Regions from separate parts of the Lysinibacillus sp. YS11 genome, predicted to be linked through region 2. Evidence: predicted binding sites of a transcription regulator. Region 2 holds the regulator's gene; the other holds the start of a gene.
What was found. Region 2 encodes NrdR, which represses ribonucleotide reductase genes. Its sites were predicted from a motif close to AACACNATATATNGTGTT; they were not measured.
Positions count from the first base shown of each region.

Region 1: LBYS11_RS14370 (vitamin B12-dependent ribonucleotide reductase) is a predicted target of NrdR. The motif match lies at 10,211-10,228, and genes of this name have one in related genera.

Region 1 is NZ_CP026007.1:2,883,389-2,899,740, forward strand. It holds gene LBYS11_RS14325 (DUF3021 domain-containing protein) at 1-89, opposite strand, end outside; gene LBYS11_RS14330 (LytTR family DNA-binding domain-containing protein) at 100-540, opposite strand; gene LBYS11_RS14340 (alpha/beta hydrolase fold domain-containing protein) at 965-1,891, opposite strand; gene LBYS11_RS23730 (hypothetical protein) at 2,855-2,992, opposite strand; gene LBYS11_RS23735 (hypothetical protein) at 3,003-3,167, opposite strand; gene LBYS11_RS23740 (hypothetical protein) at 3,185-3,478, opposite strand; gene LBYS11_RS14360 (S-layer homology domain-containing protein) at 3,968-6,928, shown strand; gene LBYS11_RS14365 (IS3 family transposase) at 7,016-7,168, opposite strand; gene LBYS11_RS14370 (vitamin B12-dependent ribonucleotide reductase) at 7,581-10,151, opposite strand; gene LBYS11_RS14375 (lipoate--protein ligase family protein) at 10,352-11,131, opposite strand; gene LBYS11_RS14380 (rhodanese-like domain-containing protein) at 11,395-11,781, shown strand; glycine riboswitch at 12,294-12,370, shown strand; gene LBYS11_RS14385 (amino acid permease) at 12,522-13,859, shown strand; gene LBYS11_RS14390 (glutaminase) at 13,893-14,858, opposite strand; gene LBYS11_RS14395 (M20 family metallopeptidase) at 14,928-16,343, opposite strand.
Region 2 is NZ_CP026007.1:3,363,333-3,379,684, forward strand. It holds gene LBYS11_RS16825 (MarR family winged helix-turn-helix transcriptional regulator) at 1-119, shown strand, start outside; gene LBYS11_RS24000 (serine hydrolase domain-containing protein) at 142-759, shown strand; gene LBYS11_RS24005 (serine hydrolase) at 801-1,139, shown strand; gene LBYS11_RS16840 (M42 family metallopeptidase) at 1,551-2,639, opposite strand; gene LBYS11_RS16845 (dUTP diphosphatase) at 2,734-3,219, opposite strand; gene LBYS11_RS16850 (hypothetical protein) at 3,325-3,720, shown strand; gene LBYS11_RS16855 (DUF1294 domain-containing protein) at 3,744-4,007, opposite strand; gene rplT (50S ribosomal protein L20) at 4,195-4,554, opposite strand; gene rpmI (50S ribosomal protein L35) at 4,612-4,812, opposite strand; gene infC (translation initiation factor IF-3) at 4,844-5,347, opposite strand; ribosomal protein L20 leader region at 5,443-5,591, opposite strand; gene thrS (threonine--tRNA ligase) at 5,763-7,694, opposite strand; gene dnaI (primosomal protein DnaI) at 8,248-9,177, opposite strand; gene LBYS11_RS16890 (replication initiation and membrane attachment family protein) at 9,205-10,569, opposite strand; gene nrdR (transcriptional regulator NrdR) at 10,586-11,056, opposite strand; gene LBYS11_RS16900 (glyceraldehyde-3-phosphate dehydrogenase) at 11,244-12,266, opposite strand; gene coaE (dephospho-CoA kinase) at 12,470-13,066, opposite strand; gene mutM (bifunctional DNA-formamidopyrimidine glycosylase/DNA-(apurinic or apyrimidinic site) lyase) at 13,080-13,952, opposite strand; gene polA (DNA polymerase I) at 13,965-16,352, opposite strand, start outside.

The sequences.
Region 1 (16,352 bases), 480 kb from region 2:
CCCATTGATACAAAGAATTGCACAATTTGTCCCATCACTATACCGATCAAAAATCCACCAATAATACGTGTTAAAATGTCTTTTCGCATATTTATCACCTCAGATTCCTAATTGCTTCTTAATTTTGCTTACATAACGCCTAGAAGCGTATGTTTTCGTGCCATTCTTCAATTCAACTCCGATTGTACCTGTTCTACTAATGTCCATATGCTTGATCATGTAGCGATTGACTATTTCAGCATTTGAAATACGGAGAAACATTTCAGGATTGAGCTTTTCCTCCAGCTCATAAAGACGCAAACGTACCGTATAAACACCGTGATTGCTTTGGACACAAACCTTTTTTTGCTCTGTATAAATACGCACGATCTCCTTACTATCGATCAATTCAACACCTTTATGGGAGAAAGCTAATAAAGTGCTTTCTGCTGTCGTAGTAATAATTTGCATAAGATGCTCAATGTCATCAGTCATTTTATCTGTGAGAATGATTACTTTGGGTTCTTTATATGTAGGGTCAATCGATATTTCCACCTTCATATGATCACTGTCCTTTCTACGCCTCACTATAAATTTTTCCATACATGTTGTAAATGGATTATCGACAACTGGTCGTTATCAAGGAATAAGTGGTAATCTCAAAGATTCTGGCGAACAATAAAAACACCCTTTAGATAGGCCTATCCAAAGGGGTTAAACGTACAACTTAGCTTACTTAGAATCTTTTTTTACTTACTAGTAGGGCTGTAAAAACACCCATCATATTCAGGAGCTTTTAAAATATTGGGGGTAAGCTCTAATGATTGATTGTTTTGAAACACCAACTAATTTTGACAAATCCTTCTGCGATTTCTGCAATTCACAAATTTTATTTTTCAAACATCTACAGATAAATAAACCTTGCTAAAAATGTACATAGAAAAAAAACGTATTTTGAATGGCTCAAAACACGTTTTTCTGTGAATTATTTACTTAGGATATTGATAATCTTCTGTTGCGCATCCACTGCCTCAGGGATTGGCATCACAACAAACACATGATTCATCTTAGGATAAACAAAGGTATTGATTGCAACGCCTTGTTCTGTTAGCTTTTCATCAAACTGTATTGCATCTGGATATAAGCTTTCGTGGGACCCAATAAAATGAGTTATCTTGCCAACTCCTTGAAAATCGCCATAAATTGGACTAATTATTGGATCCTTTAGAGCTTTATCAGCTGCCCATATTTTTGTTATGACTTCCATTCCTTCACTAGCTAACATGGGATCGTTTTCTTCATATTCCTGAATAAGTGGATTTTCTAAACTCATATCAACACATGCCGACAATAACATAATATCTTGTGGTTGAGGCAGACCGTCTCGCTTCAACAGTTGAATTAGACCAAGTGCTATATTTCCACCTGCTGAGTCTCCTATAATGGTTAATTGATTGGAGCTTTCAATAGATACTAGAATCTCTTTATATAAGCTGAGCATCTTTGGGTAAGTATCTTGATAGCTAAAATGAGGGACTTTTGGATAGATAGGCGCAATAACTTTTGCATTTAAGGCTTGTGCCATTTTATCCATGAACAACCAGTGTAAATTTAAAGGTTGATTCGTCCAAGCTCCACCATGAATATAAAGAATCACCATTTGTGATGAAGACTTTTGGTCATTTAAAATAAAAACCTGCATATCCTCGAATGTTTGCTCCTTCAAAGCGCTTAAAAGATTGACATCCTCCCCAATCACATAGGGGTGAATATTTTCTGTTCCTCTTTGCTTAATAAATTGTTGAGCATTTTCAATACTAGAAAAGCTCTTTTTATTACTTTGTGAAAACAATAATTTTTCAAATTGCACACTCTCTACAGATCGTTCTCCATTAAAAATTTCTATACTCATGTTTTTCTCTCCTTTTATTGTTCATTCTGTTTCCAAACATGTAATGATTAATAAAGTGATGTGCCAAACCACTAAAACTGAGTCTCGACGATGGTAAAATGCATCTTTTTAGCGAACTTTATTTTAATTCCATATTTTGAAGAATACTCCTTCTAAAATCTATCATCAAATAAAAAAACCTTCCTGATGTAATCCCTAAATGTAAAGAGCATTGATTGTGCTGTATATAAAAAGCTGCCATTTTGAAACAAAATGACAGCTTTGTTGTTGAAAAAAGATGATGTCAACAGCAGAAAAAGTAACTTTGCAAGGTGAGAGGTTGATTTCCGTTCCGCCAGTGTCCTTTCCAGGGGGCGTCCGATGAGCCGCTTCACTCACTTACGTTCGCTCTAGGGTCTCATCTGTGACGCTGGCTCCACTCCAATCAACTATTCTGCAAAATGTCTTTACTTTTTTCATAGTAGTGGAGCGATCAAATCGCCCATTATCTATATTCTTAGAGGGTTATTTTCAATGTGGAGATGTGATGCTTGACAACACCACTTCATAAAGAGTAGTGAACACCTTCAATTTACTAAAAAACTTTCGCTAAAAAGGTAACACTTTGGTGGGTTGGAGTGGAAGGCTACTTGACTCCCGTGGGATAGAGAGACAGGCGAGCCACTAAACAGAGCGGTAGCGGAGGAAGCGGCTTGGCGGTCGCCCACAGGAAAGCAAGTAGCTTGCAACGGAAATCCATTTCTACCTTTCAATTGACTGTTTTATTTTTCAACACTTAGAAAGCTGCCGTTTTGAAACAAAATGACAGCTTTCGATTAGGTATCTGTTCCCTCCAACCTACCTCTATATTATTCGAGGTGGATTTGATAATGGCGAGTAACTATACCTATCCCATTTTCTAACCTCTTCCACTCTATGAATGGGGCTAATCAATTTTGTCTTGCTAAATGTAGATAGTTAAGATTAATTATCCTGAAATAATTCATCTACTTCTTTTGATAAAATTTCTACCTCATCTTCTGAATTTGGAAATAGGGCTTGATTTGCCTTTTCATCTATTGCTTTATGTTTTTGCTTGTCTATTATGTGGAGCTCCATCATTCAGAGGTAGCTATACAAAAGCGACACGTATGTATTCCTCGTTCTTTAAGCTTTCAAGGTGATGCAATTCAAGGTCATCCATCGTAATACGACGGATTTTTAGTTTTTTATCATAATCCCCTGCCCAGAACCTAATTAATTCAGCACCTTGCTCTGGTTGTATATGTTCCTTCAAATAACTTAAAAAATCTTCTAAAATTGAGGACCCCAATTTCCCTCGATGCCGTATACAAAGGGTTTTTCATTATAAAGCCCTAAGTCATAAGGTGGATTATTCCATTCAAATATATTCAAATTTTCAAAAGCTGATTCATCTGCTGCATGTAAAACTCGTGCATCATCATCCATCAAATGCCACGACTGTGTTGGTGTACTCTCTGTAATTGGATATAATTTTTTTAATTCTCTTACTGTTATTTCAGCAATTCCTGTACAATCAACTGTTTGTAAAGCACTGTTCGCCACTAGGACAGAATATAACGTCATATGCTTGTCTCCTTAAGCTTTAATAAATGAAACTCAAAATATTCTAAGCAAATCAATAAACTAACCTGCTCCATATACATTATAGTGGATTTAACATAAATATCCAAAAATTATCTCGTTCTACAAATCTAGCTAGATGATAGGCTCTCTCTATTCCCTCAAAAAAAACAAGGAGTAGTCATGATTGTTTTAATAATTGTAAAACTGCTCATTTAAAAACAAAGGGCAAAATTTAGGAGCATGTTTAAAATAACTGATAAAAATCTGATAAATTATTGAATAACACGAAAAGATTACATATTCAAATATAAGTATGGATTAAATGTATTTATTAAAGACTTGTAAAACTCTTCTATCTAAATAGGAAAATTCATTATTTTTTTGAGAGTTATTTGAGAGTTTGTTTATTTATAATAACTTTGTTAATGAATCCTCATTATAAAAAAATATAAAACGAGGCATTATCCTATTCGGAAAGGAGAAAAAGTTATGAAAAAAAGCAAAGGATTATTGATAATGACAATTTGTATGTTATTACTTAGCTTGTTTCCTGTAAGTTCTGTAGGAGCAGAAGAATCACAAGCAGAAGAGACGATAGTACCACAAGAATCTCAAACTGAAGAGTTGATAGTTCCGGAAAATGTTTCCTATGCGAGACATGAAAAAGTTGGTGATGATATCTTCCTTGGAGGAAAATACATTGAGATGGGGATTTCAAAAGGTGGTTCGTTTGGAACGGAAAGTGCAGCCCCAATAGATTTCCATCCTACTGGACGTCAAAATTTAGGATTTACAGTGGATTCTGATGGGTTTGATAGTGGGGAAGCAATGAACAGTGGCGATTATTTCTTACCTGGAAGCCCATACGAAGGATTTTATGTTGGTTATAAAGAAAGTGATGATAGCACAAAAGTATTTTTAAATGCAAATGCTTTAGGATCTATAGGAATTCTAATGAGCACTAATGAAGATTTATCGACAGAAGATAATTTAGTAGCAAAAACGGGTGGGGTAACGTCTGATGGTGCATTAAAAATAGAACAAACTGTTTCATTCAAAGCAAATGATAAATTCTTTAAAGCTACAGTTAAAATGACGAATATGACAGATAGAGAACTTTTAGATGTACGTTATATGCGTTCTGTAGATCCTGATATTGATGCGGATAAAAATGATAATTTTGATACTATCAATTCGGTTCCATTTAACTATCCGAATGATGCTAAATCTGTTGTATTATCGAAGGGTCCTATTACTGGAAATGCATTGATTTTGATGTCTACAGATTCAAAATCACGCGCATCCATTAATAGTTCCAATCCATTTGATCCAACTGCATTTAATGATGACGGTAAAGTAGCTGAAACAACTTATGATTCATGGATTGGTTTAACTTTTGCTGTTGGTAACATGAAACCTGGTGAAGCTAAAACAGTTGAGTATTTTTATAGTTTAGATAGCAATATTGAACAGACTTTAGAGGATGTTGAAAATAATTCAACACCAACTGTAAGCAATAATGCAACATTAAGAGACTTAACAGTTAATGCTTCAACTGTAGCAGAGTTTGAATCTGAAAGGGAAATATACAACGTAGAATTACCAGCAGGTACTACTACGGTTCCAGGTGTAATGGCGACTGTTGCAGATAAGGATAAAGCGAATGCTGTTGTGACAAATGCAACAAGTTTACCAGGCACAACAACAATTGTTGTCACAGCAGAAGATGGGTTTACAACAAAAACATATAGAATTAATTTTACGGTTAAAAATTTAACACCAACTTTAAGCAATAATGCAACATTAAGTAATCTAACTGTTAACGCCTCAACTGTAGCAGAGTTCGAATCTCAAAAAGAAATATACAATGTCGAATTACCGTCATACACTACTATGGTTCCTAAGGTAATTCCGACTGTCGCAGATAAGGATAAAGCGAGTGCAGTCGTGACGAATGCAACAAGTTTACCAGGTACAACAACAATTGTTGTCACAGCAGAAGATGGATTTACAACAAAAACATATAAAATTAATTTTACGGTTCAAAAATCAAGTAGCAATGGTGATACATGGACGCCAAATTCTATCCCTGCAACAACTAATCCAAGCTCGACAACAACGAAAATCCAAGTAGCATTAGAAATTGATGGTAACCATCCACTTGAAAAAACAACAGTGGAAATTGAACGCACTAAACATGCCAATGGTGAAATGACAGACTTCGTCAACTTCACACCATCGCAAGCATTAGAAACTGTAGAAAAAGCAAAACAAATTGGCAATAACATTGCACGTATCGTCATTCCTGATGTGAATGATGAAGTGGATAAAGTAACAGTAGAAATACCAAAGCAATCTCTACAAACATTACGTGACAATGGTTTATCACTAGAAATTTCAACAGTAAATGGTCATATTGCAATTCCACAAAGCTCAATGGAAGGTATTGACGATAACTTCTACTTCCGTTTAGTACCAGTAAAGAAAGAAAGCGAGCGTCAAGCGATTGAAGAACGCGCTAAAGTAGAAAAAGTTGTCCGAGAGACACTACAAAGTAACGATTGGGGTGTGGTAGCTCGTCCAATGACAATAGAAACGAATATGCCAAGTCGTCCAGTACAAGTAACACTACCACTAAGAGATGTAAAGGTACCAACAGAAGCAGTAGCACGTCAAAGATTCTTAGAGCAACTAGCCGTCTTTATTGAACACTCAGATGGTGAGAAAAAAGTGGTCTTTCCTAAAGTCGTCACAATGGCAAAGGGTGAGCTTGGTCTACGCTTCACTGTAGATAAATTTAGTACGTTTACCATTATTCAATTTGAAAAGCCAGAGGTAAGCGAGCATGAAGCTTATATTAAAGGATTCCCAAACGGCACATTTGGTCCTGATAAGAATGTTACACGTGCACAAGTAGCGATCATGATGGCTCGTATTTTAGGCTATACAGAAGGACAAGCATTAAAGAAAGCACCGTTTAAAGATGTAGCCAAAAACCATAGTGCTGCAGGAGCAATTGCCTTTGTAAAAGAACAGGGCATTATGAATGGTGATAACAATGGTAACTTCCATACAAATGCCAACATTACACGTGCTGAAATGGCGGCAGTTGTAGCCAACTATAAACAGCTTTATGTTGAAGAAGGTGTGGCAATTACGTTCACGGATACTAAAGGCCATTGGGCACAGTGGATTATTGAAGCAAACCGTACTGCAGGCATCATCAATGGCCTTGAGAATGGAAGCTTTGCACCAAATGTTGCTTTAACACGTGCACAAGTAGTCGTAATGATGAACCGCATGTTTGAACGTGGTCCATTAAACGGTGTGACAAAACCAAGCTTCCCAGATGTCAAAGCAACACATTGGGCATTCAAGGAAATTGAAGAAGCCGCAAACTCTCACTCTTATATAAAAGATACAGTTGGAAAAGAACAGCTTTCAGAATAGAAAAAGCCAAATACAAGAGGCTGAGACAAAAAAGAAAAATGTTAGATCGCTTGTATTGGTAGTGACCCCTTAAAGTTAGAGTTTTATTTATGCAGCTAATTGGCTGGCATAAGTTCGGTATTTTACTGAACTCATGCCGGCCAATTTTTGTTTAATTCGATCATTATTATAGTAATCGATATACTTTTCTATTTTCTTCTTAAACGCTTCGTAGGAGATCAATTCTTCTCTGTAATACATTTAGCCAAAGAAGTTCTCCATGGCCGCATTGTCTGCACACGTTGCTTTACAGACATGCTTAGGAAAATCTTATTTTGCTTGAATGTTATCACCAATGATGTTGATAGTGCCACCCCTGGCTTGAATGAATTGCTGCACAAAATCATTTCATTTAGTTTATTTAATGTATCTAACAACACTTCTTTTTATTGTACTAACATTCCCCTACAACTCAACAAGAGTCGCCTAATTGAAGTAATTTGCACCTCAAAAAATTCTTCTTGTTATACAGCCAATTATAATTTTAGATGTTCTGTTTGTGTTAGACATGAAAAATACCCCTCTAGATAAAATATCTAAAGAGGTATTTCATTGCCATTATATAGATCGCAACTTTATTTCAAAGCCACAACAAATTAATTTAAAATATTAATTACAGACCGCATTTCAACTGTGCGCCACAGTTTGTACATGTATTACAGCCGCCCATTTCTTCGACTGTGCCTTTACGGCATACTGGGCATGTATTCCCAACGTCTGAGCCAATAACAGTTGTTGACTCTAACGCTTGAATCGTATCTACTAATACGACTGGACGTTTTGTATGTTCTTCAACCAATTCCTCTTCAAATGAAAGTTGATCCATATCATTTTCTTCTGCTTTTAGTGTAAGTACTTGTGAATCACGGCTACCGTCAACATAGACCGTACCACCTTTAGCGCCACCTTTATATAGTCGCTCGTACACTTTTTCAACTTGCTGTACTGTATAGCCTTTTGGTGCGTTTACAGTTTTAGAAATAGATGAATCGATCCATTTTTGAATAATACATTGCACATCCGCATGCGCTTCTGGTTTTAGCTCCATTGCTGTAACGAACCATTCTGGAAGCTCTTGCTCATTTACTTCTGGATGATGGTTCAGATATTCTTGGACAATTTCAGCTTTTACTTCAATGAATTTACCTAGACGACCAGAACGATAGTACGTGAAGGAGAAGTATGGCTCAAGACCTGTTGCTACCCCTACCATTGTTCCTGTTGACCCTGTTGGTGCAACCGTTAATAAATGTGAGTTACGGATTCCAGTCGCTAAGATTTGCTCTTTGATATGAGCAGGCATTTTTCGCATAAAGCCTGTCTCTGTAAAGGCTTTACGTAAACGAGCTGTTTCTTCGTCTGTAGCACCTACTAAGAATGGGAAGCTACCACGCTCTTTCGCAAGCTCTGTAGACGCCTCATACGCAGTTTCAGCGATTGTTTTAAAGATTTCATCGACTAACGCATTACCTGCTTCTGAACCGTATTCTTTTTCACAGTAAATCAGCAAATCGGCTAAGCCCATAACGCCTAATCCAACACGACGTTCACCAAGAGCTTGTACACGGTTTTCTTCTAAGAAGTAAGGTGTCGCATCAATCACATTATCCTGCATACGAACACCAACACGAACTGTTTCACGTAGTGCTTCGTAATCAACTGATTGATTTTCTTTATTCGCAAACTGTGCTAAATTCACAGCAGCTAAGTTACACACAGAGTATGGTGCAAGTGGTTGCTCGCCACATGGGTTCGTCGCTACAACACTTTGACCGTATGCCTTTGCATTTGTCATGTCATTGGCGTTGTCAATGAAGAAAATACCTGGCTCTGCCGAGTATGTTGCACATACATTAATTAAATTCCATAACTCTTTTGCTTTAATTGTACGGTATGTGCGGACTTTATAGCCCATTTTCTCCCATTCACGAACATCACCAACTTCATGCCATTTCGTGTTGTAAACGCTCATTTCTTCCTTTGTATATTCTTCAACAGCTGGGAAACGAAGCTCGAAGTCAGCATCTTTTTCAACTGCTTCCATAAATTCTTTTGTTAATGTCACAGAAATGTTGGCACCTGTTAAAAACTCTGGGTTATGAACAGTGTACGTGCCACCATCACGTAATTTATTTTCAGCCTCACGAATGATAGCTGTATCAAATCCACCTAAGCCTTCAATGTTTTTATAATTCACGATGCCTTGATACATCGCTTCTTCTTGCATAGAAAGTGGCTTGAAGTTTAATTTTTCTTTGGCTAGACGGATGATTGTTTCATCCGTTGTATTTTCGATCAGGTAACGCAGAATACGTGGATTTTGCATTTTGGAAATAATAAACTCCACAATATCTGGATGCCAATCTGCTAGCATAATCATTTGTGCGCCACGACGTGATCCACCTTGCTCCACAAGATGTGTCAATTTAGCAATGTCATCTAACCAGGAAACAGAACCAGATGATTTACCGTTTACACCACGAGCTAATGTGTTGCGTGGACGTAATGTTGAACCATTTGTTCCTACACCGCCACCACGGCTCATAATCTCCATTACTTGCTTACGATGATCACTGATACCTTCACGAGAGTCAGCGACAAATGGCATCACGTAACAGTTAAAGAAAGTTACATCTGTTTCAGAACCAGCTCCATAAATCACTCGTCCAGCTGGAATGAATTTCAAGGATACTAATTGCTCATAAAATTTTTCAAACCATTCTTGACGTTTTTCTGGTGTTTTTTCAACAGCGGCAAGGCCCGTTGCATTTCGTTTTGCAATTTGTTCATAAAATATCTCAAGAGGCTTTTCTAACACGTCAATTGAACGCGTAATCACACCCGTTTCTTGCTCTTGCGGATCGTCTAATGCGCTACGATAATCCTCTTCAATCAAAATCTCTGCTGTTTTTGTAGACATGTCCAATTTTTGAATTGTCCCTAAACCACGTGCAGGAAATTTCGGATCAGCTTTTACCGTTAATACAACAAAGTCGCCGGCTTTCAATGTTTTCTTTTCTGTGTCTTTAAACGAATAGCGATCGATCATGACAAGTCTTGATACACCTTTGTGTGTAATATGCATATCAGATGTTACGGGGTGTACCTGCGGGAATTGTTCAATATCTTTGTTTAACTGTTCAAATTGATTGTTTACTTCGGGTTGATGATTTGTGAGTACCATCGTTTAGCCTCCCTTGTTTTCTTCATTACAAAATAAATACACAATATCTTGTGTCGTTAAACACTACATATTGTGTATATGTCTTTAAAAAAGATACTATATATAGTTTTTTAATTCAACTCTTGCTTTTTTTAATAGATTCAGAACTACTTGTTATGACTAGGATTGAACGTTAAAAAATATTTTTTTCATACCATTTTTTACTTTTTAAAGTTCCACTCATCTGAAGCATATTTTTTTTCTTCTAAAGCTTGGACATATTCTAATTGCTCCTCAGAAAGTGTAAATGGTTTTAATTCAATTTGCAACGATTTTGCAAAGCCATCTCTAAAAGCTGTCACACATTGTTCAACTGTCACTGGCTCTTTTACAAGACTGTTGATGGCAACAGCCTTTTCTGGTAGCTTTCTACGCATACGATTCTTCGCTTCTTCACTGGAGAAATTAAATACGGATAATAATTTCTCTTGATCCAAATCTAATAAAATGGCGCCATGCTGTAAAATGACACCCTTTTGACGTGTTTGAGCACTTCCAGCTATTTTTTTCCCTTCTACGACAAGTTCATACCAACTTGGTGCATCAAAGCAAACAGCACTTTTTGGACTCTTCAGGTCCGCTCTTTTCTCCTCTGTATCAGGTACACTAAAATAGGCATCCATACCTAGGTTATGGAAACCTTGCAAAATTCCCTCACTTAACACACGATATGCCTCTGTCACAGATTCTGGCATATTCGGATAGCTTTCCGTCACAATGACACTATAAGTTAGCTCATGTTCATGTAGGACAGCTCGTCCACCAGTTGGTCGACGTACAAAACCTAAGCCTTGTTCACGCACAGCATCTAAATTAATATCTCTCTTAGCTTGTTGAAAATAACCAATGGATAATGTCGCAGGCTCCCACTCGTAGAAACGAATTACTGGTGGAATTAACCCCTCACTATGCCAATCAAGTAAGGCTTCATCTAGTGCCATATTAAAAGAAGGACTACATTTCCCTGAATTTAAAAAATACCAAGTTGTCATATGCTCATCTCCTACAAATATAAAATGATCCATCAGGCCCCACCTGTGGGTCAACTTTAACGAATATTATACTACAGTTCAAATTGCGAACGATTGCTTGTGTAACGAAAAAAGCGAATTCGCTACAACCTAGTTAATTTTATCAAACTCATTGGACTATCGCTAGCGCATCTTTTATAATAATAGAGAAGATAGAAAGGGGTAAGAAAATCTTGGACATACTTATCACAATCGGTGTCGTTTTAGTAGTCACAATTGCATATATCGGAATTAATGCACTACGACTCAAAAAAGCCGTAACCAACCTAACACAAGAGCAATTCATAGAAGGCTATCGTAAAGCCCAGCTGATCGATGTTCGTGAGCAAAAAGAATTTGATGCTGGTCACATTCTTGGTGCACGAAATGTGCCTTCGACAACACTACGTCAACGTTATAAAGAAATCCGCCCAGATTTACCAGTATATCTATACTGTCAAAATACAGGCCGTAGCTCACGTGCTGCACTATTTCTTAAAAAACGTGGGTATAACCAAATTTACCAACTTCAAGGTGGTTTCAAAACTTGGACAGGTAAAATAAAAGCAAAAAAATATTAATGCTCTCATCAAAAAAAGTCGTCTCAAAGTACTATGAGACGACTTCTTTTTTAAAAAATTCAGAGTTTCTACTATATTATATCTATTTCAAAAGATGCTGTACAAGCTTCATGTCATCAAAATAAAAAAGTAAAGCAACAAAACGCATTATAGTCCCCTTATTTGATACAAAATCTACTTTGAACGAGTTCGGGTCCTCATAAAAATGAGCGCTTTGGTGTCTTTTTGGAGCGGTTTTCACTTATGTTTGAGCACTTCGAAAGCTACGTTAAGCAATCTTCCAATAAACCACCTCATATTTAAAAACTCCTTCACGAAACACTTTGTATGACCAAAAATACTATTTTTCGTTAGAGATATGCCAGTTACGAACCCTATTCTTCTATTTTTCTGAAAATAGTTAAAATTTATTGTTGAATAATTTTAGAAGCACTGTTAGGATGTATAATATCTTACAATAATAATTGATTATCAAGTTAATAAGCTATGAATGCTATGGATCAAACTATAGCAGGAGCAGTTCTGGAGAGAGCGCACATTGCGTCGCCGAAGGGTTCACTATCTCAGGCAAAAGGACAGAGGAGTAATACAGCTTTTATAAGCGATGCTACACTATTTCATGTAGACATCTGCGAATAAATGGTATTTGTTATTCTGACGTTTTTCCGAGACTAGTGTCACAACTAGTCTCTTTTTATTTTTCCAGTCATAGTTTTTTATGCATCTTTGAGGGGATTAACGTGGAACAGCAACAATTAAAACGAGATTTAAAAAATCGCCATGTACAGCTTATTGCCATTGGTGGAACAATTGGGACTGGTTTATTTTTAGGCTCTGGAAAAGCTATTGCCTTAGCAGGGCCTTCGATCATCCTAGCCTACTTAATTGTAGGGACAGCGCTATTTTTTGTGATGCGTGCCTTAGGTGAATTGTTACTATCCAATGCAGGCTACACTTCATTTACGGATTTCGCATCCGAATACATAGGGCCTTGGGCAGGTTATATCACAGGTTGGACATACTGGTTCTGTTGGATTATGACTGCGATGGCAGACATTATTGCGGTGGGGGTTTATACACAATATTGGTTTGATATCCCACAATGGGTGCCAGCCATTGGTTGCCTCGTATTGTTATTACTACTAAATCTATTAACTGTTAAGCTTTTTGGTGAGCTAGAATTTTGGTTCGCTATTATTAAAGTTATTACAATTGTAGCACTTATTATTATTGGTCTTATTATGCTAGTAACTGGCTTCCAAACTAGCTCAGGAACAGTATCTGTTGAAAACCTGTGGGCACATGGAGGCATGTTCCCAAATGGAATATACGGCTTTTTAATGGCCTTCCAAATGGTTGTCTTTGCATTTGTTGGTGTGGAATTAGTGGGGGTTTCAGCAGCTGAAACAGCAGATCCTCAAAAAAATATTCCTTCTGCCATTAATAAAATTCCATTTCGCATTTTACTTTTCTATGTAGGGGCATTATTTGTCATTTTATGTATTAACCCATGGTATGAGATGTCTGCTTCAAGCAGCCCCTTTGTCCAAGTGTTTACATTAGCAGGTATACCGATTGCTGCTGGTATTATAAATTTTGTTGTGCTTACTTCAGCGGCTTCAGCAGGTAACAGTGGGTTATTCTCCACAAGTCGGATGCTCTATAATCTTGGTAACAATAAACAGGCATCTCCAGCATTCGCCAAACTCAACAAAAACAGTGTACCAAGTAATGCACTCGTTATTTCTACTATTGTTGTATCAGCTGGTGCTCTGTTAAGTAAGTTGATGCCAGAGAACGCCTTTAGTGTTGTGACGACGATTAGTGCAATTTGTTTTATATGGGTGTGGAGCATTATCATCATTTCGCACATTATCTACAAACGAAAAAAACGTGCTTTACATGAAGCTTCAATCTTCAAAGCACCACTGACACCTTTTATCAACTACGTTGTGCTTGCGTTTTTCGCCTTTTTATTAATAGTGATGTTTATTTCTGAGGCTACGCGTACAGCACTGCTGTTAACACCAATTTGGTTTATCGTTTTATTTATTATTTATAAAATGAAAAAAAGATGACTTCAGACTAAGCGCTGAAATCATCTTCACTTATTAAAAAATAGTCATATCCCATTCTGTTGCTAGCTGTTTCAGCAACTGTACACCTGCAACACTGTTTCCTATTGAATCAATCGCTGGGCCGTAAATTCCGATACCACAGCCAGTAGGAAACGGCGAGTGTAGGCCTGCATGTCCTGGAACAGCCGCAAGAATCGCACCTGATACACCACTTTTGGCAGGGAGACCAATAAATGCTGCAAACTTCCCTGAGGCATTGTACATACCACACGTTACCATCAAAGCCTTCGCTAATTTTGCCACTTGTTTTGGGAATAGCTGTTTCTTTAACAGTGGGTGATAGCCATCATTCGCAATAACTAGGCCAATCATGGCTAAATCTGATACATTGACTTCAATTGCACATTGCTTCAAATAAACCTCAAGCGCCGCCTCTACTGGACAATCTAAAAACCCTGAATCCATTAAGTAGTAGGCCAATGCTCGATTACGATTAGCCGTTTGCCACTCTGACTGGAATACTTCTTCATTGATACTCAATTGCTTGCCTATGATTTGTTCTAAAAATTGTAGAATCTTTGTGACCTTCTCTTGTGGAGAATGACCAGCCAACATGGAGGATACCGTAATAGCCCCAGCATTAATCATCGGGTTAAAGGGTTTACCTGGCTGATGACTTTCTAAGCGAATAATTGAGTTAAAGGTATCTCCTGTTGGTTCAACATCTACTCTTTCTAAAACATATGGTAAGCCTCGATCCATACAGGCTAAAATAAAGGTAATAACCTTGGAAACGCTTTGAAGGGTAAATAGTTCTTCGGTATCTCCCGCTTTGATTTCGTGGCCTTCAGTCCCAACAATCGCCACAGCTAATTGATTAGGATCTTTTTTGGCTAAAGCAGGGATATAATTAGCACATTGCCCTTCTTTGGTAGCTGCACGATACTGTGATACCCACTGTGCTAGAAGATGATGCTGATGATTGGGTTGTGTTGACATGTCGCGTTCTCCTTTCAAAATGAGGCAAAAACAGAGCCTTCATAGTTCTCCTATGAAGACTCTATCCTGTTAGCGCTTAGGTGGCTGTGTTCCCTCTGGAATTAAAGATTGATATGTTTCACCATCTAGACGTTCTTGCCATTCCTTTTTCGCTTTTTCAATGTATAGAGGATTATCCAGCAACGCTAAGGCTGTACAAGCCATAATTTTAGCAGCCTGTAGCATTCCTTTATGCGCTATTGGGGTCACTCCCTGAGACACTACCTGCCATGTATGTAATGGTGTCCCTAATGCCATGCATACAGTTGTACACTGTACGGTTGGTACGTTCCAGCTAACATCTCCAACATCTGTAGAGCCACCCATAATAAATTCAGGTAGCATGCCTGGAACATGATCAGCAATCACTTTTCCTTGTAATAGCTTGGCATCTTCTTTACGTAAGCCTACTAATGAAGCTGCTTGTACTTCTGGTGTAAACGTATTGAAAATAGCCTGCGCATACTGTTCATCCTCTATTGTATAGTCTGGCATACCAATTTCAAGTATTTGTTGATACATCACATCATAAAGTGTTTTATTTGTAATAAGATTCGAAGCAGCACCTTCAAACTCGATGTCCACTGACGTCCCTGTCATCATTGTGGCACCCTTTGCAATGTTCTCAACGCGTTGATAAATTTCCTGTACTTGCTGCTTTTTAGGTGCCCTAACTAGATACGTTACCTCTGCATATGGTTGAACTACATTTGGCGAAGTTCCGCCAGAATTAGTAATGGCATAATGCACACGTGCTTCTGGAATGATGTGTTCTCGTAAGTAGTTTACCCCAACATTCATAAGCTCAACAGCATCTAAAGCACTTCGTCCAAGATGTGGTGCAGCTGCGGCATGAGCACTTTTGCCCGTAAACTTAAACGTTGCGGCATAGTTTGCTAGAGAACTACACGTCATCACAGTCGAAAACGTACCTGGATGCCAAGAGATCGCGATATCAACATCATCAAAAAGGCCAGCCTTTGCCATATAAGCTTTACCAGATCCATTCTCCTCTGCAGGGCAACCGTAAAAACGGATTGTTGCTGACTGATGATTTTGCTCTAAATAATCCTTTACAGCAACAGCAGCTGCGAATGCGCCAGTACCTAATAAGTTATGACCACAGCCATGTCCGCTTCCACCATCCACAAGAGGCTCATGTTGTGTCGCCCCACCTTTTTGACTCAAGCCTGGAAGCGCATCATATTCACCTAAAAAGGCAATTACAGGCTTGCCAGAACCATAAGTTCCAACAAGCGCTGTGTCAAGACCCGCAACACCGACTTCTGTTTGAAAACCCTCTTTTTCTAGTGCCTGTTTCATATATTCCATCGATTTCTTTTCTTGAAAATGAAGCTCGGGCACAGCCCAAATCGCATCGCTTAATGCTACTGTAGCTTGCTGTTTTGCTTCAATTAACGTTGAAATTTTCTCATGATAACTCATATTTGTCCC
Region 2 (16,352 bases):
AAATTGAACTAGCCATTATCAATAAATACTATTCACAGCTCTCTAAAGAGGATTTACTGCAATTAAAAGAAATATACACGAAACTCCATGCTATCGTCTCTAGCGATCAAAAAAATTAGAGATTGAAAAGGAGGAATATTTGTGGATTTAAATGATTTAAAAAAGGATATTTTTAAAATTGCTTATCCTTACGTAAAGACTCGTCCGAATGTAATCCTATCCATTGGTGTTATTTGTCGTAATCTAGATGCTGCTTTTATATTCAACGGCTCAAATGTCACATATGATAAAAAACCCTATGTCTATGAAATTGGGTCAATCTCTAAAGTTTTAACAACATCCATGTTTGGGGAAATGATTCAAGAAAGAATCGTGAAGATAGAAGATTCTATCGCCAAATACTTTTCTGAAATTCCAGATAATCACCCTGTAACTTTGAGGCATTTGGCAAATCACACATCTGGTCTACCGGGAATTGGTGTACTGAAGAACATCTATAATCTTTTTGATAGCCAAACGCCTCGTGACCCCTTTTGTCCCTACTCATTGAATGAGGTAATACAGTATTTTAAAACCCATACCCAGGAGCCTAAAGTTAAGTTTAGATATTCTAATGTAGGAATGGGCCTTTTAGGATATTTATTAGCAAATGAACTTCACACTGACTTTGAAACAGCCATTACTCGTAGAATCGTAGAACCTTTAAATTTAACGAATACCTTTATTTCTATCCCCCCTCTAAAGAAAATACCGTATTGAAGGGATATTCTGTTCGGGGACATAACAAGCCCCCACTTGAAATGAATGAATTTATGGCAGCTGGCGCTCTACGATCCACTGTTGATGATTTATTAAAATTTTTAAAAATACACATTGGCAATCAAAATTCAGGCTATCTATTAACACATCAAGCTACTCATACTATTTCAAAAGATGTAAGGATCGGATTAGGATGGGTACTTGAAGACGATATTATTTGGCATAACGGATCAACGAAAGGCTTCTCTAGTTATCTAGGATTTAATAAAAAACAGCAAACAGGTGTCGTGATTCTATCCAATTATCGATCCTCTATACTAGCAACAAACCCTCTTGAAATGGGGAAAAATATTCTACAGCTCTTGCAAAATTCTTTATAGCGATAATGGGGTGTTTCTTGAATGGTATAAACGGGAATACCCCATTCTTCACAAGAACTACTTGTAGCTCCTATACATAGCTTGAAACCTGTCAACCTTTACTCATTCTTAATAGTTCTATGCTTGTTAAACGCTTCTAGAAGCTTGCAATGATTCTTGTCATAAGCTAACTTAACATGGGCTGTTGCTCAGCACAGCAACAATCAATTTACTTGCAGATATTTTCCATTAACCTACAAATTAATACTTCTCTATATTTTGATTTCTATAAGAGTCTTACTCACTAAGAAGAATGGGACTTGTGTTTATAATTACTATTCATATTAGCAAGTCTAATTGTCTTGGAATGAGTAAAAAAGCCTCCTAACATTTTGTTAGAAGGCAAAATCATGCTATATCTATTTAGCAGTATCAGTCAAAAGTAATTTTATTGACGGCATCACGGTCTAATTTTTTAATGACTTCTACCATTAATTTAACGGCATTATCATAATCATCACGATGTAGGATACCTGCATGTGAATGAATATAGCGTGTTGCAATACCGATTGATAGTGCTGGTACACCATTTGCTGTTACGTGGATGGAGCCAGCATCTGTACCACCGCCAGCCATCGCTTCAAATTGATATGGAATATTGTGCTCATCTGCTACATCTAATACGAATTCACGTAAGCCACGATGTGAAACCATAGATGCATCATACACAACGATTTGAGGGCCTGCACCCATCTTACTCGTTGATTCTTTTGCTGTAACTCCAGGAGTATCTCCTGCTACACCTACGTCCACTGCAAATCCAATATCTGGTTGGATTTTATGTGTAGCAGTTTTTGCACCGCGAAGTCCAACTTCTTCTTGTACATTCCCTACAGAATAAAGAATATTAGGGTGCTTTTCATTTTGTAACGCTTTCATAACATCAATCGCGATTGCACAGCCGATACGGTTATCCCAAGCTTTAGCTAATAGATACTTATCATTTTTCATTACATTAAATTCAAAGTACGGTGTTACCATATCGCCAGGACGTACGCCCCACTCAAGTACTTCATCTTTAGAAGCTGCACCAATATCAATAAACATATCTTTAATGTCTACTACCTTATTACGTACATCCGCAGGTAAAATATGAGGTGGCTTTGAACCAATAACCCCAATCACTTCATCGCCCTTACGTGTAGTAATCGTTACACGCTGTGCAAGCATAACTTGGCTCCACCAGCCACCCACTGTTTGGAATTTGATAAAGCCTTTGTCATCAATTTGTGTAACCATGAAGCCTACTTCATCTAAATGTCCTGCTACAACAATTTTAGGACCGTTTTCATCGCCAACTTTTTTAGCAATGACACTACCTAAGTTATCTGTTTCTACAGTATCTGCATATGGTGCAATGTATTTTTTCATGACCTCACGCGGTGCACGTTCATTACCTGCGATACCATTCGCATCTGTTAAATCTTTAAACATTTGTAATGTTGGATCTAGTTGTGTCATCCTTTTGCCTCCTACTTCTTGTATCTATTTTATTATACTTCGTTTACCGAAATATTCCTAGCTTAATCGTCTGAAAATTGGTGTATTTCTTAATTTAATAACCTGAACGCTGCCGATGATAATTTTCTTGATTTTTTTCAAGATAAGCACCAACTACATCCTCAAATGTAAAACCGAGATTATACGCTAGTAATCCATAGTATTGCCAAATAGCTAAATAACGCTCCTCTGTAGGTTGATGAATAAATGCTAAAATAACACTTTGTGTTTCTAAAAAAGTAGCTGTTAAATCTTTGTTTTCTTCTACGAAAGGCCACATTTCAATCGATGTATAGCCCTTTAATAAGCCAAGAGATAAGATAAAATGAATCGAATCTACATATTCTTCTAAAATGACTTCACGTGCTGATGGTCCCTTTGTGCTCCAAAATTTAAAGCAACGTGTTTCATTAGCAAGCTCAGCTAGTTCCACTAGTAAGGCTAAGCCCTTTTCCTGAAACACATCTTGCTGAATATTTTGTGTTTGCTCGATAAAATCATCAAGCTCTTTTTGCATGGTAAACAATTGTTGTAAATTCATTTTTTTCTCCTAAATTTCTAAAAAATTTTTTATAAAAAGTGAAACTATTTGACCCTTCTAACCGTATAGGAAAGAATAACCTTTCTTCAAGGGGGAAATTTAAACATGTTGCCGTTACTAATTCGACTTGCTGTAATAGCGCTTATTATCTATGTATTTTACAAAGCGATTCGTTATATAACCGATCCTAAACGCAAACTTGATGAAGCCTATGAAAAAGGCCAGTATTATTTCTATGATGACGTTAAAAATGTCCGAAAAAATTTCTTTATTTCCTATAAAGGTGCTCTTTTTGAAGGTGAAAAATACCTAGGCACAACAGAGGATGCATTTGAGGTTGTAACCATTTTCGTCGGTGCGCGTGATGCTGCCACATTACAAGGCTTCAGCAAAAGCGACTTTGAATATTTGCAGCAAGAAATATTATTGAACTATCCAAGCGCCAAAATCAATTGGAAGCAGCCCATTGAACAGCTTATGCGAAACACATCCTCATCATGAGGATGTGTTTTAATTATTCTCATTTATGTCCAAAGCTGCACAATGATAAAAATTTGTATGGCTGCAAGTAGGGGAAAACCAAATGCAAAACGATTATGACGTGTTTTGTGGCGGAATAAATACATACCCAATACACCTCCAGCTGCCCCTCCTGCTATGGCTAGTGTAAATAATGTACGCTCTGCTATACGCCATTCATGATTCTTTGCGCGTGATTTATCCATCCCCATTAATATGAGCAATACAATTGATACAATGCTCATATAAGCTAATAATGCTTGTCCCATTTCTTACTCCTTTAAAACCGTGATACTATTAATCTAACACAAAAAAGACTGATGGAAAAACCCATCAGTCTTTTTATTGCACTTATGATATTTTGCACCTGTCGCTACGCTTTCGGTGCAGAAAATTCCTCTTTTGCACCTGTCGCTACGCTTTCGGTGCAGAAATAATAGTGAATGTTGTCAGCTATTATTTAGCTACTGCTTTTTTAGCAGCGTCTGCTAATTGAGTGAATGCTGTAGCATCAGTTACTGCAAGGTCAGCTAACATTTTACGGTTAACTTCGATACCTGCAACTTTTAAACCGTGCATTAAACGGCTATAAGAAAGACCGTTCATACGAGCAGCTGCGTTGATACGAGTGATCCATAATTTACGGAAATCACGTTTTTTCTGACGACGGTCACGGTATGCATATTGACCTGATTTCATTACTGCTTGGTTAGCAACTTTGTATAATGTATGTTTTGAACCATAGTAACCTTTAGCTAATTTCAATACTTTTTTACGACGTTTGCGCGTCACTGTTCCGCCTTTTACGCGTGGCATATGAATTACCTCCTGCTTTTCATTAAAAAATGAATGTTAGTATTTTTTTGTAGTCAATTATTTCATGTAAACAAGTAAAGATTTGATGCGTTTGAAGTCACCAGATGATACGATGTTCGCTTTACGTAGGTGACGTTTTTGTTTCGTAGATTTGTTTGCGAATAAGTGGCTTCCATAAGCACGGTCGTATTTTAATTTACCTGAACCCGTTTTTTTGAAACGTTTCGCAGCTCCACGGTGAGTTTTCATTTTTGGCATGTCGAATTCCTCCTAAACTGTTCGTCTAATATTATTTCTCGTTCTTTGGTTGAAGAACTAAGAACATGCTTCGGCCTTCCATCTTCGGTTTTTGTTCTACCGTTGATACTTCAGCACAAGCTTCAGCAAAACGATCTAACACACGTTGACCAATCTCTTTATGTGTGATCGCACGACCTTTGAAACGTAGGCTACATTTTACTTTATCGCCTTTTTCAAGGAATTTAATCGCATTACGTAACTTCGTTTGGAAATCATGCTCATCGATTGTTGGGCTCAAACGAACCTCTTTCATTACGATGACCTTTTGATTTTTACGAATTTCACGGTCTTTCTTTTGCTGTTCAAACTTAAATTTACCATAGTCCATGATACGAGCGACTGGCGGCTTGGCTTGAGGGGCCACAAGGACAAGATCCAAGTTTACACGAGCGGCGATTTCTAGCGCTTCATTACGTGTCTTTACACCAAGCTGGTCACCATTGTGATCGATTAATCGAAGTTCACGTGCGCGAATGCCTTCGTTTACATACATGTCTTTGCTAATAGTAATCCACCTCCAAGTAGTTGTCGCGAATACATGGTTTGGGCAAAGCCTTGCCCGGTTGAACGGTACATCCTCTCGTCATGTCCATAAAAAAAGGACGGACATTTTTGAAGATGTCCGCCCGCTATATGTGCATGCGCAAGTCTACGCAAAACAATTCAACGTGTCATACCTGTTCACAGCCTTTAAAGCGTTGTATCAGGTGAGAAGCGGGCAGCCTCTACTTCAACCACAAACTTTGTATTCATTAACCTTAATTATATTAGCATGTATATGATAAGCTGTCAAATATTTATTTCCTTATCAGTGCTAACATAACCAAAATGAAGCTATTCTATACAAATGCAAGATTTATTTTATACAGAAACCCTCACTTTGGCAAGCAAGGGTTTCTCGTTGAAGCTTATTTTGTAATTTCTGCTTTAATAGCTGCTAGGAAATCCTCAAAGCTAATTGTTTCGGAATCTTTCGAGCCATAACGTCGCACATTTACGCCATTTGCCTCTACCTCTTTATCCCCGATAACAAGCATATAAGGAATCTTTTTCATTTGTGCTTCACGGATTTTATAGCCTAATTTCTCTTCACGATCATCCATTTCGACACGTAAACCAGCCGCTGTAAGTTGCTCTTCAATTTGCTTTGCATAGTCGAAGTGAGCTTCATTCGATACTGGAATAACTTCAACTTGTACTGGTGCTAACCAAGTTGGGAATGCTCCTTTGTATTCTTCAATTAAGAAGGCAACAAAACGTTCCATTGTTGATACAACACCACGGTGGATAACAACTGGACGATGAGGCTTACCATCTTCCCCAACATAAGTTAGGTCGAAGCGTTCTGGTAATAAGAAGTCTAATTGAACTGTAGATAAAGTCTCTTCTTTCCCAATCGCTGTTTTTACTTGAACGTCCAGTTTAGGACCATAGAATGCAGCCTCACCTTCCGCTTCAAAGTAGTCTAAGCCAAGTTCATCCATTGCTTCTTTTAGCATACTTTGTGCTTTTTCCCACATTGCATCATCATCGAAGTATTTCTCAGTATCTGCTGGGTCGCGATAAGATAAACGGAATGAGTAATCATTAAGGTCGAAATCTTTATAAACCTCTAAAATTAACTGTACTACTTTTTGGAATTCCGCTTTAATTTGATCTGGGCGAACAAAAATATGGGCATCATTTAATGTCATCCCACGAACACGTTGTAAGCCTGAAACAGCCCCTGACATTTCGTAACGGTGCATTGTGCCAAGCTCTGCAATACGCAATGGTAGGTTACGATATGAATGCATGCTGTTTTTGTACACCATCATATGGTGAGGACAGTTCATTGGACGCATAATTAATGTTTCATTATCCATTTCCATTGGTGGGAAAATTGAATCTTGATAATGATCCCAGTGACCAGAAGTTTGATAAAGCTCCTTAGAACCTAATACTGGTGTATAAACATGCTTATAGCCAAGTGATAATTCTTTATCGACAATATAACGTTCAATAACACGACGAATTGTTGCACCATTTGGTAACCAAAGTGGTAAACCTTGGCCAACTTTTTGGGAAGTTGTAAACAGTTCTAATTCTTTTCCGATTTTACGGTGATCACGTTCTTTTGCTTCTTCTAGCATTTGAAGGTGGTGTTTTAATTCCTCTTTTTTGAAGAACGCTGTACCATAAATACGTTGTAACATTTTGTTATCAGAGTTCCCTCTCCAGTAAGCACCCGCTAATGATAAAAGCTTGAATTCACGAAGTTTACCCGTAGATGGTACGTGGATACCACGGCAAAGATCAAAAAACTCGCCTTGATAATAAATAGATACTTGCTCATCAGCAGGAATGGCTTCAAGTAATTCTAATTTATACTCATCGCCAATTTCTTCATAAAGGGCTTGTGCTTCTGCACGGCTTACATTTTTGCGTTCTACCTCAAGGTTTTCAGCAATAATTTTCTTCATTTCTTTTTCAATGGCTGGTAGATCTTCAGCAGTGATTGGTGTTGGTGAGTCGATATCATAGTAGAAACCACCTTCAATTACTGGACCAATACCAAGCTTTACATCTGGGAATAGACGTTTAATAGCTTGCGCTGTTAAATGGGCAGTTGAGTGACGTAAAATTTCAAGTGCTGCCTCATCATCTTGTGTAATGATTGCAATTGTTGCATCCTCTTCAATTGGTGTTTTTAAATCCACTAACACACCATTAATTTTACCTGCATACGCTTTTTTCCGTAAGCCAGGGCTAATAGATAATGCTACGTCATCAGTTGATGTGCCTTTTGCAAATTCCTTTACAGCGCCATCTGGGAAAGTTAATTTAATCATTTCTGACATATCCTTTGCACTCCTTTGTTTTTGATAAATACATAATGCTTGATGATTGGCTGGAGCAATGTTTGTGTGACTCTACGGCTTGGTTTGAGCGGAGTCATTGCTTTTTTAAGCATTTCTCTGTTCAATCGGAGCGGCATCTTCTTGTTTCTGAGCGGTTTCTTACTCTCTATGAGCGAATTTACCACTTTCGCGAGCGACTTATCTCCCTATATGAGCGGAGCCACCACTATTTCAATGAAATCTGAAAAAAATAAAAAAGCTCCGTCCCTCACAAAAGGGACGAAGCGTATGCTCGTGGTTCCACCCTTCTTCCTTCCGACTTACATAAAGTCAGACGAAGCTCAAGGCTAGCTAACGGGCTAGGGACCGGCGAAAGATTATCCCTTTCGCTGCTCAGTAGGTAGTAAATAATGTGCCCATACTAGGAAGTTTTCAGCCGATGACTTCCCTCTCTAAAAGCTGATACACAAAATCCATGTCCTCATCAATGCATATTGATATTAAGTATATGAGTCAGTATACGCTCGATTGTCGAAAAATGCAACTATCAATGTTACATCCGACGATTTTTGCCTCGCATTTCGATCGGCACTGTTAGGGCTTTAATTCGCTCCATAATTCGTCCCGCTTTGACAACCTCAATATCACCTTTTTGTGACTGAGCTAAGTGATGCTCTAATTCTTCATAGTTAAAATTAGACGTAATAAAAGTTGGTAATTGCTCTGCCATCCGATAATGGAAAATAGTCCCCAATATTTCATCACGTGTCCAGGAAGTCATTGTCTCCGCACCTAAATCATCTAGCATTAAGACAGGAGCCTTTTTAATATAATCTATTTTCTCATTCAATGTATTATCGCCAATGGCATTTTTCATTTCTCGTAAAAATTCTGGAACGAAAACTACCACAGAGCGGATTTTAATAGATGCTAATTCATTGGCCAATGCACCAAGTACAAAGGATTTCCCTACACCAAATTTACCATATAGGTAAAAACCTTTTGCAGGTAATTGACCAGTTTCTTTTGTTATTTTAACAAATTGAGCTGCTTTTTGTGCAATCGCCACACGTGATTCATCATCAATACTTAAATCATGAATTGTTGCTTGTAGCACATCTTTTGGCATATGCATACTTGCAATCATATTCGCAACATCTCGGCGTTCTTCTTCCCTAATCTTTTGCTCACAGCGCACATAGTCCATTTCAATAGAATTCCGAACAACCCTTAATGTCGGGATGAATCCTTTTAAATAGTTTGTACAATGTTCGGTATTATCACACCCACAGCACTCAGTAGATTGACTAATAAACTCATGCAGTTTAGGTAAATTTCGCTCAACATTGTCATAGTTTAATTCATCTGCATGCTGCGCTAAAAATTCCTGCACATGCGGGTGCTCTAAAATTTCACGTCGCATGGCTTCATAGCGTTCTTGGAACGAGGGTACATTAATTGCTCGCTTTAGTGGTCCATTTATAGGTTCGATTACTGCTCACCTTCTTTACTATTCGCTTTTTCCTAGCATCTCTAATATTTTTTGTCGCTCTTTTTCAAAATCTATAGTACTAGAGGTAGATTCCTCTTGATTGTCATTTCGTTTATAGAACCATTCAGGCACTTTTTCTTCACGTTGATATCTTGAACGTCCTTTAGTCTGTTGACTCGTTTTATTGGACGTTTGCGGCTTGTTTTTCCAAGCTGTATATTTATCATGCTCTTGACGTGCAAGTTCCATTGCTTCCTTAGCGGTCTGGACATTTTTTCGTACCCAATGATCAGCAATCGTTTCCACATATTTTTTAGGGAGCTTCATATCTGTTGTTAGCATAACGTATTCTAACAATGCATTAACCACTCCAATTGGCATGCCATGTTGAACGATTAAATTTTCTGCAAGTTGGACTGAGGTTTGTAATGGTTCTTTACCATTATTTATATCTCTTAAAACTTGGACAGGTGCCGTTGTTTCTAAATAGTGTTGAAGTTCCTGATCCTTGGTTTTTTGTCCCGCTTCTGCTACTGGTAGAGGATCGGTGACACGGGCAAGTTTTGGCGGCTCCTTGGATACGGTTAATTTATAAAAATCAGCAGCAGCCTTTCGTAAACGTTCCTGAGAAATTCCTAAATCATCATCTAAAGCAAGTATGACTACTTTTTGCATATCAAGGGCTGTTAAATGATATAAAAATGCCAACTTGGCTATAGCTTCACGCACTTCAAATGTCAACAAATTGGAAGGTACCAATTGCTCAGACAAACCAGCTTGCAATAAATCAAAATCGAATTGCTCCAAATAAAAAGGATATACTTTTTGTTGTTTATCCTTATGACTCGTATCCACTTGTAAATCTGATGGGATATTGGCATGAACAGGCTTATAGACATCAATAAAAGCACGAGATACATCCTTAAACGCCGAGTCCTTTACAGGTGACATAAAGCGCTGACGTAAGTTGCGATAAGCCTGCTCTCCAATTTTACTAAACAAAAACATCGACAGCAGCGGGTCTTTCATAAAGCTATCTGCATCTAATGGGCGCTGTAGCTCATATAAAAAACTACGCTCACCAGCATTTTCTTTTTTCCATGTACGCAGCAAACCAATAGCTTCTAAAGCAATACGAGCCTCAAACACTTTACCAATTGGTAGCCCTAGCACATTCATTAAATAATAATGTGTCATTTGCTGCTTTGGCATTTGCTCTGCTTCTGCCCATAATGTTAAATAGAGGCTAACTGGCTCTGATCCCGTTAATGGTTGATAAAATAATGTAACTAATTGACGCTCTTGTGTAGAAAATGCATGAGGTAGACGAATGTCGAAAGGATCGCCAGGCTGCAATTCCTTATATAAATGAATCAACGTCATTCATCCTCTCTGTTTGCTATGATTTCTTCTCCGTTTGACGTTGAATAATGTCCTTTATTTCTTCAATAAAGACATTGATATCTTTAAACTGACGGTAGACCGACGCAAAACGCACATAGGCAACCTCATCAATTTTGGCTAAGCGGTCCATGACCATTTCGCCAACATCTTCTGAGCGTACTTCCGAATTTCCAATACGACGAAGATCTTTTTCAATGGACAGAACAAGTTCCTCCAGCACATCAAGTGCCACTGGACGTTTTTCACAAGCACGAATAAGCCCACGAAGTACCTTCTCACGGCTAAACTCTTCTCGTGAACCTTCCTTTTTCACAACGACTAATGGCGTCTCTTCAATTTTTTCAAACGTTGTAAAACGGAAGCCACATGACTCACATTCACGACGTCTACGAATTTCTTTATTATCATCTACTGGCCTCGAATCCACAACACGCGTTCCGTTAAATTGGCAAGATGGACATCTCATATATTTACTCTCCTGGTTTACAACAATTTAATATATCTATTATAACAAATTTCCTACATGTAAGAAAAGTGCATTCACGTTTGTGGCCTCATGATAAATCTAAAGCACCTGAAGTACAAGAAAAGTTTCTGTAAAAAAAGAGCACATTGAAACCTTTTCGATTTCAATGTGCTATCTATAGAAATTATTACGCGTTTACCGTTTCTAAAGCATTTGCCACTTTTTTCACAAGGTCAACAACGCGTGCAGAGTAGCCCCACTCGTTATCATACCAAGCAAGTACTTTTACTTTGCGGTTGCCTAACACCATTGTAGAAAGTCCATCAACTGTTGAAGAATAAGTTGTTGTATTGTAATCAGAAGATACTAATGGCTCAACAGAGAAATTAAGGATACCCTTCATTGGACCTTCTGTTGCCGCTTTTACAAATGCTGCATTAACTGCATCAACTGTTACATCTGTATTTAAATCTACTACAAGGTCAACTAAAGATACGTTTGGTGTTGGAACACGAAGTGCCATACCATGAATTTTACCTTCTAATTCAGGTAACACTAATTTTAATGCTTTCGCTGCACCTGTAGATGTTGGGATAATGGATTGGGCGCATCCACGTGCACGACGTAGATCTTTATGCGGATTGTCTAAGTTCTTTTGGTCATTTGTATAAGCATGAACTGTTGTCATTAAACCATTCTCAATACCAAACGTGTCATTCAATACTTTTGCTACTGGCGCTAAGCAGTTTGTTGTACAAGAAGCATTTGAAATAACATCATGTTTCGCAATATCCAATTTGTCATCATTTACACCTAAAACAATTGTGACATCCTCGTTTTTACCTGGTGCTGTTAAAATTACTTTTTTCGCGCCAGCTGCTAAGTGCATCGCTGCTTTATCACGCTCATTAAATTTTCCTGTAGCTTCAATAACGATATCTACACCCATTGTAGACCAAGGTAATTTTAAAGGATCACGTTCACTAATAATTTGAACTCGTTTACCATTTACAACTAAAGCATCGCCTGCTGGTTCTACCGTACCTTCAAATGTTCCGTGATTTGTGTCATACTTAATCAAATGTGCTAACGTTTCTGCAGGATAGCTAGCGTTAATTGCAACGATGTTTAAATCTTGTTGTACGATAGCCTGGCGGAAAACCATACGTCCGATACGCCCGAAACCATTAATAGCAATTGATACTGTCATTTATAATATCCTCCTGTGAGTACATACTCAGATTAATTAATTATATACTTTATGGTGATTAGTATAACACAATTTTAAAAAAGATGAACATTATATATTGAGAATATAAAAGTTCTTATTTTCTGAAAAATTATTCTTTATTATGGCGTTTCCCCATAAAAAAATGCGTAGCAAGGTCGGCTTGCTACGCATTATAAAAGAACTCATGAAATAACATCCCAATAATGCAGGATTTTTTTTAATTGTTCTTCTGTACTTTCTATATTTTCATTATTATAAATGACCGCATGTGCACCCTTTTCTTTGACAGACATCGGCAGTTGAGAGTGCATACGTGCCAATGCATCTTCTTTAGATAAATTATTTCGTTCCATTAAACGTCGAAGCTGAACTTCTTCACTGACCGATACCACAATGATACGTTCCACAAAATGTTGAAGCTTACTCTCAAATAACAAAGGAATGTCCATCACAACATGTTCATGTCCTGCTTCTAAATAAGCATCACGCTGACGTAACATTTCTTTTCTGATTGCTGGATGCATGATATCATTTAACGTTTTGCGTTTGGCAGGCTCATGAAATATGATATCTCCCAGCATAGTTCGATTTAAATTGCCGTCCTCAAGCAAGATAGCTTGTCCGAAGCTTTCAGCAATCAATGCTAATGTCTCAGTTCCAGGTTCTACGACATCTCGTGCTACAACATCTGCATCAACAATCGGTAAACCCAGTTCGCTCATCATTTTAGCTACTGTACTTTTTCCACTTGCAATACTTCCTGTTAGTCCGATAATCATTGCTAAATCCCCTTTAATGTTGACAATTTGGGCAATAGACAGAGGTACGCCCTCCAATTGTCATTTGACTTGTTGCCGTTTCACATGCTGGACATACCTTTTTCCCATACATTTTTAATCGATTCTGCATACTCCCTGCTTCCCCATTAATATTCCGATAATCAGAAATAGTTGAACCACCCGCTTCAATGCTTTGACGTAGGACAGCAACAATCTCCTCAAATAATGCTCGCTTCCGCTTTTCACTAATGCGGCTCATTTTGCGTGCAGGGTGAATTTTCTGAGCAAACAATGCCTCTGTTGCATAAATATTGCCACAGCCCGAAATGACTTGCCCATCCATAATTACTTCTTTTACGGCTTTATTTTCATATTTCGGTAGCTTAGATTTTGTTATAAAAAAATCACATGCATGCTTATCAAATGGCTCTGGTGCCATTTTTGTCAATGGCGCATGATCTTCAATTTTTGTCAGAAAACGAAGTTCACCGAATCGACGAATATCTGAATATATCAAGTATCCCCCATCTGCCATTTCAAATGTCGCATGGATATGCTTTTGAAATTTCGCCTCATTGATTTCTTCGGGTGAATTCACAACAAACCAAGCACCTGTCATCCCTAAGTGACTAACAAGAACATATGGAACATCATCCTTCAGCAAATGAAAGAAAATATATTTTGCTCTTCGTTCAATTTTGGTAATGGTCATCTGGGACAAAGTACTTTCAAATGCATCAGGCGCTGCTTGTTTGACAATACATTGTTTACCCTCACTAAAAGAGAAATGTACTCGTTCAGAAAGCTGAACCTGTTGAATGGTACGTCCTTCAACTGTTGGCTTCAATGCCTGGACGACACCCTCTACCTCTGGTAATTCAGGCATTTGAATCCCTCCTTATTTTGCCTCGTACCAAGTTGAGCCATGGTTAAAATCTACTTTAAGCGGTACAGCAAGCTCAATAGCGTTTTCCATGACTTCAGGTACAATTTTTTCGAGTAAGGCAATCTCTTCCTTTGGTGCCTCAAAGATTAGCTCATCGTGCACTTGAAGTAGCAGTTTTGCCTGCATCTTTTCTTTTTTCAATCGAGCATCCATATCAATCATTGCCTTTTTAATGATATCAGCTGCACTACCTTGAATTGGCGTATTCATCGCCGTACGCTCAGCAAAGCTTCTTAAATTAAAGTTTGAGCTTGTTATATCCGGTAAATAACGGCGTCTATTTAATATCGTTGTCACATAACCATTAAATTTTGCATTTTGTACAATGTCATCCATGTACTGTTTTACACCAGGGAAACTTGCGAAATACTTTTCAATAAAATTAGCTGCTTCCTTACGCGTAATATCTAAGTTTTGTGATAGACCATAATCACTAATACCGTAGACTATTCCAAAGTTAACAGCTTTCGCTGCGCGACGCATATTACTATCAACCTCATCTTCTGACACATGAAATACATCCATAGCTGTACGTGTATGAACGTCCATTCCTTCACGGAAAGCCTCAACAAGGTTTTTATCTTCTGACATATGCGCAAGAACACGTAATTCAATTTGCGAATAGTCAGCAGAAAATAATATCCAATCATCTTTTGAAGGTACAAAGGCTTGACGAATTTTGCGGCCCTCCTCCAAACGAATTGGGATGTTTTGTAAATTCGGATCTGTTGAGCTTAAACGCCCTGTTGCAGTTAAAGCTTGCTGGAAGCGCGTATGCACTTTACTATCTGATACATGAATCTCCTTTAGTAAGCCTTCAATATATGTGGATTGTAATTTTCCAAGTTGGCGATACAACAGAATATGTTCGATGATAGCATGCTCTGACTGTAATTTTTCTAGGACATCTGCAGCAGTTGAATAGCCTGTCTTAGTCTTTTTAATCACAGGTAGCCCTAGCTTATCGAATAGAATCACACCTAATTGTTTTGGTGAATTAATATTAAAGGTTTCTCCAGCTTCTGCATAAATTTCTTGCTCAATTACTACAAGTTTATCATTAAGCTCTTGCCCCATTTTCTCTAACGTAGCGCGGTTAACCGTAATCCCTTCGCTTTCCATTTCACCTAAAATTCCTGCCAATGGTAGCTCTAGGTTTTTATAAAGATCGAATTGTTCATTTTCCTTTAATAAGGCTTCCAGTTTCGGCTGTAATGACCATACTGCAAAAGCTTTACGGCTAACATGCTGTGCAAGTTGGTCCAAATCAGGAATTGCACGCTTGGCACCTTTTCCATATACCGCTTCATCTGCTTGGACATCATAGTAGCCTAATTCCCTTGCAAGTGTTGCGATATCATCGCCACTTAATGCTGGATTATTAATATAAGAGGCAAGTAGCAAATCAAAGTCAACGCCAGCTAATTGAATCCCAGCTCGCTTTAATGATGCTTGAGCTGCCTTAGAATCGGATATATATTTTATTTTTGTGGCATCTTCTAGCCAACGACGGAGAATATCTGATTTTGCTGCTTTATCAAATGGAATATATTGCGTCTTTACGCCATCTGATAAGGCAATTCCCAGCTGCTGACAAGTATGATAGTGCTCGTTTTCAAGCTCTACATGCACGGCCATCACGTCTTTTAAATCCTCAGGTCGAACTTCCTGGACTAGGTCATAATCGAGAGGCGCCTGTTCTTCTTCTTGCACTGTAAAGTCACTTTTATCAAGCAGCGATTTAAAGCCAAGCTCACGCCACACATTGATTAATTCATCTTCTTTTGGCCCATTATATGCAAGATCAGCCAGTGAAATGGTGATTGGAGCATCCGTATAAATCGTTGCCAGCTTCTTACTCATGATGGCTTGCTCTTCATTAGCTACAAGCTTTTCCTTCATTTTAGAAGCTTTCAATGTATCCATTGCTTCATAAAGTGCTTCAACGGAGCCATGCTCTTTTAATAATTTTACAGCCGTTTTTTCCCCGACGCCTGGTACACCAGGAATATTATCGGAGGAATCCCCCATCAAGCCTTTCATATCAATAATTTGGAGCGGCGTTAACCCATACTTTTCCGCAATAAAGGCTGGTGTATTTTTCTCTATTTCCGTAATACCTTTTTTCGTTATATAAACGGTTACTTGCTCTGTCGCCAGCTGAGTTAAATCACGGTCTCCAGAAACGATGATAACATCCATATCCTGCGACGAAGCCTCTTTAGCAAGCGTTCCGATAATATCATCCGCTTCATATAACTCCTGCTCATATTGCTTAATACCATACGCATCAATGAGCTTTCGTAAATAAGGAAATTGCTCTGATAATTCTGGTGGTGT